Regions from separate parts of the Stenotrophomonas sp. KH_029 genome, predicted to be linked through region 1. Evidence: riboswitches for the same ligand, from Rfam matches in the RefSeq annotation. Region 1 holds a riboswitch; the other holds the start of a gene.
The links. A riboswitch is a leader RNA that binds a small molecule or an ion and turns the genes downstream of it on or off. The one in region 1 is predicted to bind cobalamin.
Positions count from the first base shown of each region.

Region 2: linked by a shared signal. The riboswitch ahead of metE (5-methyltetrahydropteroyltriglutamate--homocysteine S-methyltransferase) and the one ahead of btuB (TonB-dependent vitamin B12 receptor) in region 1 are both predicted to bind cobalamin.

Region 1 covers NZ_CM174498.1:582,928-590,064, reverse strand. Annotated here, with positions in the region: gene AC3ITM_RS02685 (cytochrome c biogenesis protein DipZ) at 1-1,115, shown strand, start outside; gene msrA (peptide-methionine (S)-S-oxide reductase MsrA) at 1,192-1,866, shown strand; gene AC3ITM_RS02675 (aminotransferase-like domain-containing protein) at 2,471-3,901, shown strand; gene bioD (dethiobiotin synthase) at 3,835-4,572, opposite strand; gene AC3ITM_RS02665 (GAF domain-containing protein) at 4,656-5,138, shown strand; gene AC3ITM_RS02660 (TfoX/Sxy family protein) at 5,135-5,506, shown strand; cobalamin riboswitch at 5,655-5,880, shown strand; gene btuB (TonB-dependent vitamin B12 receptor) at 6,002-7,137, shown strand, end outside.
Region 2 covers NZ_CM174498.1:306,804-313,940, reverse strand. Annotated here, with positions in the region: gene AC3ITM_RS01395 (RpoH suppressor) at 1-883, opposite strand, end outside; cobalamin riboswitch at 1,252-1,485, shown strand; gene metE (5-methyltetrahydropteroyltriglutamate--homocysteine S-methyltransferase) at 1,699-3,993, shown strand; gene AC3ITM_RS01385 (epoxyqueuosine reductase QueH) at 4,064-4,744, shown strand; gene pncA (bifunctional nicotinamidase/pyrazinamidase) at 4,802-5,428, shown strand; gene purU (formyltetrahydrofolate deformylase) at 5,602-6,453, opposite strand; gene aceE (pyruvate dehydrogenase (acetyl-transferring), homodimeric type) at 6,520-7,137, opposite strand, start outside.

The sequences.
Region 1 (7,137 bases):
CCCGGCTGTCGTCGGTCAGCACCGCCCGGCTCGAACAGGGCCTGCTCGATGCCGTGCCCGGCCAGGCACCGGCGCCCGGCAGCGCGATGATGATGGCCGCCGCCGGGCAGGCCGGCGGCGAGTTGCCGGTGGAAGGCACCCTGCCCTCGCTGGCCGGCGCCACCGGCTGGCTCAACAGCCCGCCGCTGAGCGCCGAGCAACTGCGCGGCAAGGTAGTGCTGGTCGATTTCTGGACCTACTCGTGCATCAACTGCCTGCGCGCCATGCCCTATGTGCGCCAGTGGGCCGAGCGTTACCGCGACCACGGGCTGGTGGTGATCGGCGTGCATGCCCCCGAGTTTGCCTTCGAGCGCAACCTGGGCAATGTGCAGCGCGCGGTGAAGGACCTGAAGGTCACCTACCCGGTGGCGATCGACAACGACTTTGCGATCTGGCGCGGCTTCAACAACCGCTACTGGCCGGCGCATTACTTCATCGATGCAAAGGGCCGGATCCGCGCGCACCACTTCGGCGAAGGCAATTACGTCCAGTCCGAGCAGATCATCCGCCAGCTGCTGCGCGAGGCCGGCAACCGCCTGCCCGGCGAACCGGTGCAGGCCATGGCGATGGCGATGAGCGCGGACGCACCGCGCGACGGGGTGGAACTGCAGGCGGACATGCGCAACCTCAAATCCCCGGAGACCTACCTGGGCCACGCCCGCGCCGAGAACTTCGCCTCGCCCGGCGGCCAGCAGGCCGACCGCGCCAGCGACTACCGCGCACCGGCGGTGCTGACGCTCAACCAGTGGGCGCTGCACGGACGCTGGACGGTAGGCGATGAAGACGCGCGCCTGGACCAGCCCGGCGGTGGTATCGCGTTCCGCTTCCATGCCCGCGACCTGCACCTGGTGCTGGCCCCGGGCCAGGACGGCAAGCCGGTGCGTTACCGCGTGCGCATCGACGGGCAGGCACCGGGCGCCGCAGCCGGCGGCGACGTTTCGGCCGACGGCAGCGGTCAGGTCGGCGAACACCGTCTGTACCAGCTGATCCGCCAGACCGGGCCGGTGCGCGAACGCACCTTCGACATCGAGTTCCTCGATCCGGGCGTGCATGCCTACGCCTTTACCTTTGGTTGAGTCCGGGAGGACACCGATGAAGATCGCCATGGACAAACTTGCCGCCGGCGGTATCGCCGCGTTGATCGCCGCCGTCATGGTCACCGCCGTGATCAGCCTGGACCGCCCGGCCCATGCCGCCTCGGCGCTGGTGGCCGTGCCTGCCCCCAGCGGCAGCGCCGAGTTCAGGCAACCGGGCGTCCGCCGCGCCCAGGTGGTGTTCGCCGGCGGCTGCTTCTGGGGCGTGCAGGGGGTGTTCCAGCACATGACCGGAGTGGACAACGCGGTGTCCGGCTACATCGGCGGCAGCGCCGCCGACGCCAGCTATCCGCGCGTGGGCAGCGGCAGCACCGGCCATGCCGAGGCGGTGCAGGTCACCTACGATCCGGCGCAGGTCAGCTATGCGCAGCTGATGCAGGTGTTCTTCTCGGTGGTGCACGACCCGACCCAGCTCAACCGCCAGGGACCGGACCGTGGCACCCAGTACCGCTCGGCGGTGTACACCGATGATGCCGCCCAGCGCGATGCCACCAAGGCCTATATCGCCCAGCTGCAGCGCGCCCGCGCCTACGCCGCGCCGGTGGTGACCCAGGTCGACGGCGGCAAGCGGTTCTACCCGGCCGAGGGCTATCACCAGAACTACCTCACCCTGCACCCCGAATCGCTGTACATCCGCATCAACGACCTGCCCAAGGTGGAGGCGCTCAAACGCCAGTACCCGGCGCTGTACCGGGACAAGCCGCGGTTGGTGTCCACGTTGTCGGCACGATAATCGGCCAGGACAACGCCGGTACGTCCGCACCATGCCCGGACATCGCGGTACCGAACCCGGCGCGCCCAACCACGGATTGGACCTACCGGCTTTACTGCACCCGCTCTACGTTCCGGACATCCGAATCTGTCTGGAGGAGGGCAGGCAGCCCGAGGCGGGACTGTCGAAAACATGGGTCCGGCGTATACGCTGGACGGGTTGGGCAGGACGCCCAACCCCGGCCTTGCCACATGCGCAGGACAGCGCATGCGAGCAAGTTTTCGCCAAGCCCCCACGGATGGGTTTACGGCGTGTCCCGCCTCGGGCTGCCTGCCCTCCTCCCAAGCGGAAAACGAAACGCTGCGCTCAGACGTTCGTGAGGTTGCTGACCAGCGACCGGCACTATCCTGCGCTGTAACCCCAAGCAGCACATGCCCACCGACGTTGAGCGACGAAAGAAAATAGCGCACGGCCAAATACAGCACCGCCGTGCGCCAGGGAAATCCGGCAAGGCGCATCGAGCGATCCCGATGCGCTGGCCAGACCATGCTAGGCTGCGTAATCCAGCGGATACAGTGCCAGCGACAGGCCATCCGCATGGATACAGATTCCCTCGGACCGTCTGATGGCAGCCAACCTCTACCAATCCCTGGCCGATGAAATGGCCGATGCCATCCACAGCGGCCGGCTGCCGGTCGGCACCCGCCTGCCTTCGTTGCGCGGGCTGGCAACGCAACGGCAACTCAGCCTCAACACCGTGATCGCCGCCTACCGGCAACTGGAAGACGCCGGCCTGGTCACCCCCCGGCCCAAGGCCGGCTTCGTGGTCAGCCCGCGCCTGCCCGAGCCGACCCGCTCGCTGCGCCAGGCTCCATCGCTGGCCACCACCCAGGCCCAACAGCTGATGATGGCCCGGGTACTGGCCGCACAGCAGCAACCGGGCGTCATCGACCTGGCCTTCGCCGGACCGCGCGGCCGCCGCTTCTATCCCGGTGCCAAACTGGCGCGCAGCACCGCGCAGATACTGCGCCGCTCGATCGGCATGGTCGAAACCTATGCGCGCCCCAATGGCGCCCGGCGGCTGCTGGAACAGATCGTGCGGCGCGGCCCGCGGCTGGGCCTGCATACCAGCGTGGAACGCCTGGTGCTCACCCATGGCGCGATGGAAGCCCTGCAGCTGGCGCTGCGCGCGGTGACCCGGCCCGGCGATGCGGTCGGCATCGAAGCACCCTCGTATTTCAACCTCTATCCCTTGCTGACCAGCCTGGGCCTGAAGGCGATCGAACTGCCCACCGACCCGCGCCAAGGACTGGACGTGGACGCGGTGGCCGCGCAGCTGGAGCAACGCGCCCTGGCCGCGATCGTGGCCATGCCCAGCGTGCACAACCCGCTGGGCTGCACCATGCCGGTGGCGGCCAAGCAGCGGCTGGCGGCGCTGGTCAACCAGTACCGCATCCCGTTGATCGAAGATGCCGTATACGCCGAACTGCAGTACCAGGAACCGCTGGCGCCGCTGCTGAAATCCTTCGACGAGGACGGCTGGGTGATGGTGTGCAGCAGCTTCTCCAAGACCCTGGCACCGGATTACCGCATCGGCTGGCTGGACGGCGGCCGCTTCGCCGCCGATATTGGGCTGCTCAAGTTCCAGTCCACCGGGGCCGAATCGCGCCTGCTCGGCGAAGCGGTGGCCGCCTTCCTGGAAGCGGGCAGCTACGAGCACCACCTGCGCGGGCTGCGCCGCCTGTACAGCGAGCAGGTCGGGCGCGTGCGCAGCCTGGTCGCCCAGCATTTCCCGCCGGGCACCTCGGCCACCCAACCCAGCGGCGGCTTCCTGCTGTGGGTGGAACTGCCGCCCGGCATCGACACCGGCGCGCTGTTCGAACAGGCGCTGGCGCGCGGGGTGGTGTTCATGCCCGGCCAGGTCTATTCGCGCGGCGCGCGTTACCGCCACTGCCTGCGCCTGTCGTGCTGCCAGGAACTGGACGCGGCCTACGTCGCGGCGATCGCCACGGTGGGGCAACTGGCCTGCGCACTGCTGGACGGCGCGCCAGCCTGAACCACGCCGTGCAGGTGCCCGGCCAGGCTGGCCGGATCGGCGCCCGGCGCGTACGGCAGGCGGCCCCAGCACGGCATCGGCAGGCGCGCCTGCAGCATCGCCACGTTGTCATCGATGCGCGCCATCGCCGGGTCGACCTCATTGGCGATCCAACCGATGCATTGCGCGCCACTGGCTGCGATTGCCGCAGCGGTCAGGCGCGCGTGGTTGAGGCAGCCCAGGCGCAGCCCGACCACCATCAGCACCGGCAGGCGCAGCGCGCCGACCAGGTCGGCCTGGTCCAGGGTGGCCGACAGCGGCGCCAGCCAACCGCCCACGCCCTCCACCACGACGTGGTCGGCCTGCGCGCGCAGGCGGGCGAAGGCCGCCTCGATCGGTGCCAGCGCCAGGCTCACCCCGGCATCGGCGGCGGCCAGTTCCGGCGCCAGCGGCAGCGGCAACGCATAGGGGTTGAGATCGGCATAGACCGGGGCCGGGTAGCTGGCCGCCAGCAGCGCACTGGCATCGTCGTTGCGCAGGCCCTGGGCGGTGCGCACGCAGCCGCTGGCCACCGGCTTCATCCCCAGCGCGGTAGCGCCACGCCGGCGCAGCGCATGCAGCAGCACGCAGCTGCTGAAGGTCTTGCCGATCCCGGTATCGGTACCGGTGACGTACAGCGCGGGGGGAAGCAGGTCGGTCATGGGCCGGGCCGTCGGAAAAGAGCGGTGCATTATCCGTGGTCCCGGCGCGGGCTGCCGCTTGCTAGACTCCGGGCATGTTCAGTACTTCCTCGCTCACCGGCAGCAAGCCGGAACAGTACGCCCAGCTGACCGCCCAGGCCCGTGCGCTGGTGCATGGCGAGCGCGACCGGATCGCCAATGCCGCCAACCTGGCCGCGCTGGTCTACCACGCGCTGCCGCACCTGAATTGGGTGGGCTTCTACTTCCACGACGGCCGCGAGCTGGTGGTCGGCCCGTTCCAGGGCCTGCCGGCCTGCGTGCGCATTCCGCTGGACAAGGGCGTCTGCGGTGCCGCGGCCAGCCAGCGGGTGACCCAGCGGATCGAGGATGTGGATGCCTTCCCCGGCCATATCGCCTGCGATGCGGCCTCGCGTTCGGAGCTGGTGGTACCGCTGGTGCGGGGCGATACGCTGGTCGGGGTGTTCGACCTGGACAGCCCGCTGCTGGCGCGCTTCGATGCCGACGACCAGGCCGGGCTGGAAGCCATCGCCGCGGTGTTCGTCGAGGCGCTGGGATGAGTGCCAAGCTGCGCAACATTGGCCCCAAGAGCGCGGCCTGGCTGCGCCAGGTCGGTCTGCGTACGCCCGAAGACCTGGTTGCCGCCGGCTCGGTCGGCGCCTTCGTCAAGGTCAAGCGCGCCGGCTTCAAGCCCAGCCTCAACCTGCTGTACTCGCTGGAAGGCGCCCTGCTGGACTGCCACTGGCAGGAACTGCCCGAAGCACGCCGGATGGAACTGGTCGCCGCCTACGATGCGATCATCGCCGACAAGCCGCTGAAGAAGCCGCCGCCGGCCTCCGGCCCGGTCTACGACCGCACCGCCGAACGCATCGATGATGATGATGCCGGCGATGCGGCGCCGTTCGCGCTGGACGACGATACCGTCTGATCGGCAGGCGTACCGGCCAACGGCCGGTACCTACCCGGGTTTGGCGTACCGGCCAACGGTCGGCACCTACGGCTGCTGCCGTTCCAGCAGCTCGCCCCACCGCCGCCCGTCCTCGCGTTCGGCGCTGATGCGGCGCCGACTTTGCTCTACACTGCGCGCACTTTCAGGTGACCTGCGGCGCATGCCGGCAGGTTGAAACGGGAAGCCGGTGACGCATGGGCCCTGCCCGCCGCCACTCCGGCGCTGCCCCCGCAACGGTAAGCGTGGAAACACCAGGCAATCGACCACTGTGCTTCGGCATGGGAAGGCGCCTGGCACGATGGCCCCGCCATCGACCCGCAAGCCCGGAGACCGGCCTGGAAGACGACTGGTTGCGATGCGGCGGGCATGGCGGCGGCAAGCGGCGCCGTGCGTCCGCCCACCGTCGAAAGCCCCCTGCAGCGCCACCATCCCCACCCCTTGCCGCGCGGGCGTGCGCGGTGCATGGAGTCATTGATGAAGCTGCAGAACCGAATCCTCACCCTGGCCGTGCTGTCCGCGCTGCCCCTGCTGGCCGCCGCACAGGACGATGCCACCGCGCTGGACCAGGTGCTGGTGACCGCCACCCGTACCCCGATCGCCCTGCAGGACAGCATTTCGCCGGCGCAGGTGATCGACCGCGCCGAGATCGAGCGAAGCCAGGCGCCATCGCTGCAGGACCTGCTGCGTGGCCGCGCCGGCATCAACCTCAACAACAGCGGCGGCCTGGGCAAGCAGAGCTCGCTGTTCCTGCGCGGCACCAACTCGGCCCACACCCTGGTGCTGGTCGACGGGGTGCGCATCAATACCGGCGACCTTGGCCTGGCCATGCTGCAGGACCTGCCGCTGGCGCAGATCGAGCGCATCGAAATCGTGCGCGGCCCGCAGTCCAGCCTGTACGGCGCCGACGCGATCGGCGGGGTGATCCAGATCTTCACCCGCCGCAACACCGGCAGCTTCGCCCCGCACCTGCAGCTGGGCGCCGGCAGCAACGGCCTGCGCGAAGCCAGCGGCGGCTTCGGCGGCAGCGGTGAGCGCGGCTGGTTCGGCACCGACATCGCCTACCAGCACACCGACGGCATCAATTCCTGCCGTGGCGATGCGGCCACCTTCGCCGGCTGTGGCGCCGACGAGCCCGACCGCGATGGCTACCGCAACCTGTCGATGAGCCTGCGCGGCGGCTATGCGCTGACCGATGCGCTGAGCGTGGAAGGCACCGCGCTGCGCGCCGAAGGCGAGAACCACTACGACGGCTACTACAACTATTCGGAAACGCTGCAGCAGGTGCTGGGCGGCAAGGTGGTGTACCGCCCCGGCGAGCGCTTCACCCTGACCGCCAACGTCGGCCGCGCCGACAACGAGTCGGACAACTACAACGGCAGCACCTGGCTGGGCGCGGCGCAGACCCACCGCGACAGCGCCTCGGTACAGGCCGATGTCGGCATCGCCGACGGCCAGTTGCTCAGTGCCGGCGTGGACTGGAGCCAGGACAACCTGGACGGCAGCAGCGCCGGCTACCTGGTCGACAACCGCGACAACACCGGCGTGTTCGTGCAGTACCAGGGCCGTTTCGGCGCCCACCAGCTGCAGGCCAGCGTGCGCAACGACGACAA
Region 2 (7,137 bases), 280 kb from region 1:
CAACCTGCTCGGGCGCACCGGCATGCGCCACCAGCCAGTCGACCACGCTGGCCGGGAACAGCTGCGCGAACTCTTCGCGTACGAACCAGAAATGCGCCGCGCTGAATGGCAACGTGCGCGGCTCGGTGTGCGACACGCAGGTGGTGATCATCTGCAGGCTGATCGCCTGCGCGCCAATCGGTTCACCGTCATAACGCGGCGCGTGGTGCAGGTCGCCGAAGGTCAACGGCTGGTCCAACGGCATGCCGGCCAGTGCCTGCAGGCGGGCATGCAGCCAGTCGGTGAGGGCCGGGGTGCTGCTGTCGGCCTGGGTGGCGCCGCTGCACAGGCCCAGCAGGTTGCGCCGCGCCACCCGTGCCACGCGCAGCGCCGACGCCAGCACGCCGGCTCCATAGGCACACAGCAGCGACGGCAGCAGCGTGGCCCAGATGCCATCGCTGCCCGCGGCCAGCCAACCGATGCCCAGCAGCACCAGCAACGATGCCAGCAGTTCCAGCGGCGCGATGGCGAACACCGCCGCCAGCAGGCAGGCGGCCTTGCGCGGCAGGCTGGACTTGCCGGTCAGCATCACCAGCAGCCGGTAGGCGGTGCGCGCGCCGTGCGCCGGCTGGAACAGGCGGTAGATGAAACCCCGCGTGGACAGTTGCGCCGACACGGCGGCCAGGCCGGGGAAACCGACCTCGTCGGCCACCACCTCGCCGGCGTGGCGGCGGCGGTCGCCCAGCGCGGCCGCCGCCGCCACCGCTGCGGCGATGGCGCCGGCCGAGGTGCCGCCGATGTTCTTGAAGCGGTACTGGCGGGCCAGCGACAGCACCGCATTGGGATACACGATGCCGCTGGTGATGCCGCCTTTCATGACCAGATCGCAGTACTTGTCCGCCACGCTGCCCTCCTCGCCGCCGCCTGCGCGCGGCCGATCCGCACGCGCCCCGTGCCGGTACCGGACGCGGCCGGCACCCGGATGGGCTGATAGCGACAGTATCCCCCGAGGCCTTCTCAGGGCCTGAGAAGTGCGGCACGGAACGGCTTTTCCGGTTCGGCCGCGCCGACTGCCGGACCCGACACATCCGGAACGGACCAGCCACATCCAGCCCGGCAGATCGCCACCTGGCCGGCAGCGGTCCGCCTCAAACACCAGGCCGGTCCCCGGCTGCAGCGGGTCAATCCCCCCTGGCGATGCCATAGCGCCACCTGGCGCCAGCGAGGATTCCCGCCAGCGCCCTTCCCCCTTGACCATCGGCCGCCTTCGGCCTAACGTGTGCTCGCCGAAGGTATCCATCGCTTCATGCAGATGAAGGGATGGGTTTAAACGGGAATCCGGTGAAGGCGCCTCGCGCGCCCATTCCGGAGCTGCCCCGCAGCGGTGAATGGAAACGAATCCTGCCAACAGCACTGGGCACCATCGCCTGGGAAGCGGCAGGTACTAGGTGGGCGCCCGCGCCCGTGTCCATCAGCCCGAATACCGGCCCCGGCCGGGGGACATGACCGTCCCCTGATTCGACCTGGAACGTCCGCGGGGAGGTTGCCGGGGCCTGCCGCCATGCCGTCCGCGTGGCGCTGCCCCCGTGCGTCCGCTTCGTGGCATCCGGTTCGCCCGCGGGGGCGAAGGTCGCTGGCGGGGCGGACACGGCAGCAATGGCGTGGCCGGCGCGCGGTTCCTTCGTTCCTCAATGCCGCTATGCAATGAGGACACGTTCCATGACCACTGTTACCAACCTGGGGTTTCCCCGCATCGGCGCCAAGCGCGAACTCAAGCGCGCACTGGAAGCCTTCTGGGCCGGAGAGAGCAGCGCAGCGTCGCTGCAGGACACCGCCCGCGGCCTGCGCGCACGCCACTGGACGCTGCAGCGCGAGGCCGGCGTCGATGTGCCGCCGAGCAACGACTTCAGTTTCTACGACCAGGTGCTGGACACCGCCTTCCTGGTCGATGCGATCCCGGCCCGCTACCGCGTCCTGGCCGATGCCGACCCGTTGGCCGGCTACTTCGCGCTGGCCCGGGGTGTGCAGCGCGACGGCTATGACCTGCACGCGCTGGAAATGACCAAGTGGTTCGACACCAACTACCACTATCTGGTGCCCGAACTGCAGGCCGGCCAGGGCTTCGCGCTGCGTGGCGACAAACCGCTGGCCGAATACCGCGAAGCAAAAGCGCTGGGCATCGAAACGCGACCGGTGCTGTTGGGCCCGGTGAGCTTCCTGCTGCTGTCCAAGACCGTGGACGGCAGCCCCGCGCTGGACCTGCTGGATGCGCTGCTGCCGGTCTATGCGCAGCTGCTGGGCAGCCTGAAGGAGGCCGGCGCCCAGTGGGTGCAGCTGGATGAGCCGGTGCTGGTGCAGGACCTGGATGCGGCCGCACGCGCCGCGTTCGCGCATGCCTATGCGGTGCTGTCCGGCGTGCCGCGCCCGAAGGTGTTGCTGGCCACCTATTTCGGCGCACTGGAGGACAACCTGGGGCTTGCCGCCGCGCTGCCGGTGGAAGGCCTGCACGTGGACCTGGTCCGCGCACCCGAGCAGCTGGACGCCGTGCTCAAGGTTCTGCCGGCCGACCGCGTGCTCTCGGCCGGCCTGGTCAACGGCCGCAACATCTGGCGCACCCACCTGGACAACGCGCTGGTGCTGGCCCGTTACGCGCACGGCCACCTCGGCGACCGCCTGTGGCTGGCACCGTCGTGTTCGCTGCTGCACAGCCCGGTCGACCTCGACCTGGAAACCAGGCTGGATGGCGAGCTGCGCGGCTGGATGGCGTTCTCGAAGCAGAAGTTGCAGGAACTGCGCCTGCTGGCCGACGCGCTGGACGCCAAGCCGCAGGCCGAAGCCGGGCTGGCCGAATCGCGCGCACGCATCGAATCGCGCCGGCAGTCGCCGCGCGTGCACAAACCGGCCGTGGCCGCCCGCCTGGCTGGCTTGACCCCGGCCGATGCACAGCGCCACAGCCGCTACCCCCAGCGCCACCTCGCCCAGGCCGGTGCATTGAAGCTGCCGCGCTTCCCCACCACCACCATCGGCTCGTTCCCGCAGACGCTGGAGGTGCGCGAGGCGCGTGCCCGCCACAAGTCCGGCAAGCTCTCCGACGCCGACTACGACGCGTTCCTGGCCACCCAGACCGAACACTGCGTGCGCGTGCAGGAGCAGATCGGGCTGGACGTGCTGGTACACGGCGAATTCGAACGCAACGACATGGTCGAGTACTTCGGCGAGCAGCTCGATGGCTTTGCCTTCACCAAGAATGGGTGGGTGCAGAGCTACGGCTCGCGCTGCGTCAAACCGCCGGTGATCTTCGGCGATGTGACCCGGCCACGGCCGATGACGGTGCGCTGGTCGCAGTACGCCCAGTCGCTGACCGACCGCCCGATGAAGGGCATGCTGACCGGCCCGGTGACGGTGCTGCAGTGGTCGTTCGTGCGCGATGACCAGTCGCGCGCCGATACCTGCCGGCAGATCGCGCTGGCCCTGCGCGATGAGGTACTGGACCTGGAAGCGGCCGGCATCGGCGTGATCCAGATCGACGAGCCGGCCATCCGCGAAGGCCTGCCGTTGCGCCGCGCGCAGTGGCGCGATTACCTGGACTGGGCGGTCGAAGCGTTCCGGATCAGTGCCAGCGGCGTGCGCGATGCGACCCAGATCCATACCCACATGTGCTATTCCGAGTTCAACGACATCATCCACTCGGTGGCGGCGATGGATGCCGATGTGATCTCCATCGAAACCTCGCGCTCGCGCATGGAATTGCTGGATGCGTTCGTGCGCTTCCAGTACCCCAACGAGATCGGCCCGGGCGTGTACGACATCCACTCCCCGCGCGTACCGGACAAGGAGGAAATGCTGGCGCTGCTGCGCAAGGCCGCGCAGGTGCTGCGCCCGGAGCAGATCTGGGTCAACCCCGATTGCGGGCTCAAGACCCGCGGCTGGAAGGAGACCCGCGCGGCGCTGGAGGCGCTGGTGGCGGCTGCACGCCAGCTGCGCGAGGAAACCGCCGACGCCAACGCGGCCTGACCCGCCTTCCGTAGATGGCCCCAAGGACCGTACCGCCGCCGTTGCCGGCGGTGCGGTCGACGAGAGATGCATGCCACACCTGACACCGATCGACCGCCCCACCCTGTCCCTGCCCGACGGCCACACCCGGCTGCTGCTGCATTCGTGCTGCGCGCCGTGCTCGGGCGAAGTGATGGAGGCCATCACCGCCTCGGGCATCGACTACACGATCTTCTTCTACAACCCCAACATCCATCCGGCGAAGGAGTACGAACTGCGCAAGCAGGAGAACATCCGTTTCGCCGAGAAGCATGGCGTGCCGTTCGTGGACGCCGACTACGACACCGACAACTGGTTCGCCCGCGCCCGCGGCATGGAGAACGAACCCGAGCGCGGCATCCGCTGCACGATGTGTTTCGACATGCGCTTCGTGCGTACCGCCCTGTATGCGCACGAGCACGGTTTTGCGGTGATCAGCAGTTCGCTGGGCATTTCGCGCTGGAAGGACATGAACCAGATCAACGACTGCGGCCACCGCGCCGCCGCGCATTACCCCGGCATCCAGTACTGGGACTACAACTGGCGCAAGGGCGGCGGGGCGGCGCGCATGGTGGAGATCAGCAAGCGCGAGCAGTTCTACCAGCAGGAGTACTGCGGCTGCGTGTACTCGCTGCGCGATGCCAACCGCCACCGCCGCGACACCGGCCGCGAGCGGATCAGGATCGGCCTGCTGTATTACGGGCAGGACAACGGCGCGCCCACGGGCGATTGACGTACGCGCGGGGCGCCGCCACGCTGGTCGCCCCTGTTCTGTCGCGTTGGACCTGCCATGACCGCCCTGCCTGCCGATGTGGCCCTGCTGGTGATCGACCTGCAGCCGGACTTCATGCCCGGCGGCGCCCTGGCCTGCGAGCACGGCGATGCGCTGGTGGCACCGATTGCCGCGCTGCTGGCGCAGCGCCGCTACCGCACGGTGGTGGCCACCCAGGACTGGCACCCGGCCGACCACGCCTCCTTTGCCAGCCAGCATCCGGGCCACCTGCCGTTCGAGGCGATCCTGCTGCATGCCCAGCCGCAGACGCTGTGGCCGGACCACTGCGTGCAGGGCAGCGCCGGTGCGGCGCTGCACGCCGGCGTGGACTGGGCCGTGGCCGACCTGATCCTGCGCAAGGGCAGCCGCCGCGAGGTGGACTCCTACAGCGCCTTCCGCGAGAACCATGGCCCCGACGGCAGCCGCCCGGCCACCGGCCTGGCCGGTTGGCTGCACGAACGCGGCATCCGCGAGGTGCATGTGTGCGGGTTGGCGCGCGACTACTGCGTGCTGTGGAGCGCGCAGGACGCGGCGAAGGCCGGGTTCCGGGTCAAGTTCCTGTGGGAGCTGACCCGGCCGGTCACCGGGGCCAACGATGGCATGGTGCGCCAGGCGCTGGCCAAGGCGAAGATTGCGATCCTCTGACCGCATGCCGCGATCACGGTAGTGCCGGCCGCTGGCCGGCTCCCGATATCGTCTGGGATGTGCGAGGAGCCGGTCAGCGGCGTACCGACCAACGGTCGGTACCTACCGCCTGTGACGTAGCCACCAATCAAGCGCCGTACCCACCAACGGTGGGTGCCTACCCGCTTCTGCAGTCAGCGGAATACCACCGTGCGGTGGCCGTTGCGCAGGATGCGGTGTTCCACATGCCGGCGCACGGCACGGGCCAGCACCTGCGATTCGGTATCGCTGCCCAGCCGCACCAGGTCGCGCGGGGTCATCGCATGGTCCACGCGGGCCACGTCCTGTTCGATGATCGGGCCTTCGTCGAGGTCTTCGGTGACGTAGTGCGCGGTGGCGCCGATGATCTTGACCCCACGCGCGTGCGCCTGGTGGTAGGGCTGGGCGCCCTTGAAGCTGGGCAGGAAGCTGTGGTGGATATTGATCGCCCGGCCGGCCAGTGCCTGGCACAGCCGCGGCGACAGGATCTGCATGTAGCGCGCCAGCACCACCAGGTCGATCTGCTCGCGCTCGACCAGATCGATGATCTGCTGCTCCTGGGCCGCGCGGTTGTCGGCGGTGACCGGCAGGTGGTGGAACGGCACCCCATAGGAACCGGCCAGGGCGGCGAAGTCGTCGTGGTTGGAGGCCACCGCGGCGATTTCCACCGGCAGCTGGCGGCTGTGGGTGCGGAACAGCAGGTCGTTCAGGCAATGCCCCTGCTTGCTGACCAGCACCAGCAGGCGCGCGCGGCGGCGCGCATCATGCAGTTGCCAGTCCATGCCGAACCCGGTGGCCAGCGCCGCCATGCCCGCCTGGATGTCGGCCAGCGGCTGGCTGGCGGCACGGTCGAAATGCACGCGCAGGAAGAACCGGCCGCTCTCCTCATCGCCGAACTGCTGGGCGTCGAGGATGTTGCAGCCCAGCTCGAACAGCAGGCCGGACACACGGTAGACGATCCCGGTACGGTCCGGGCATGACAGGGTAAGAATGGAATCGGGGCGCATCGGCCCAGTTTAAGCGAGCACCGCCGTGCTGCGGGCGATGCTGTCAGATGCAACCAAGCCGGCCTGCTACACCCCCGCCGGGTCCAGCTTGTCCACGTTGATGCCGTACAGGTCGATCGCCACCTGCAGCCGGCTGCGCGCGATGCGGCCGTCATCGGCCAGCGCCTTCAGCGCGGCCAGCACGATGAAATGGCGGTCCACCTCGAAGAAGCTGCGCAGCGCCTCGCGCGTGTCCGAGCGGCCGAAGCCGTCGGTGCCCAGGGCGGCGAAGCGCCGGCCCTCGACGAACGGGCGGATCTGGTCGGCGACGATCTTCATGTAATCGGTGGCCACCACCACCGGGCCCGGGTGCGCGGCCAGGCACTGCTGCACGTAGGGCACGCGCGGCGCCTGGGCCGGATGCAGCAGGTTCCAGCGTTCGGCGGCCAGGCCATCGCGGCGCAGCTCGGTCAGGCTGGTGGCGCTCCAGACATCGCTGGCAATGCCGAAATCCTGTTGCAGCAGCGCCGCAGCCGCTTCCACTTCGCGCAGGATCGCGCCGCTGCCCAGCAGCTGTACGCGCAGCGCCGGGTCGCTGTCGGCCGCGGCCGGGTGCAGCAGGTACATGCCATTGAGGATGCCCTGCTCGGCGCCGGCAGGCATGGCCGGGTGCGGGTAGTTTTCGTTGAGCACGGTGATGTAGTA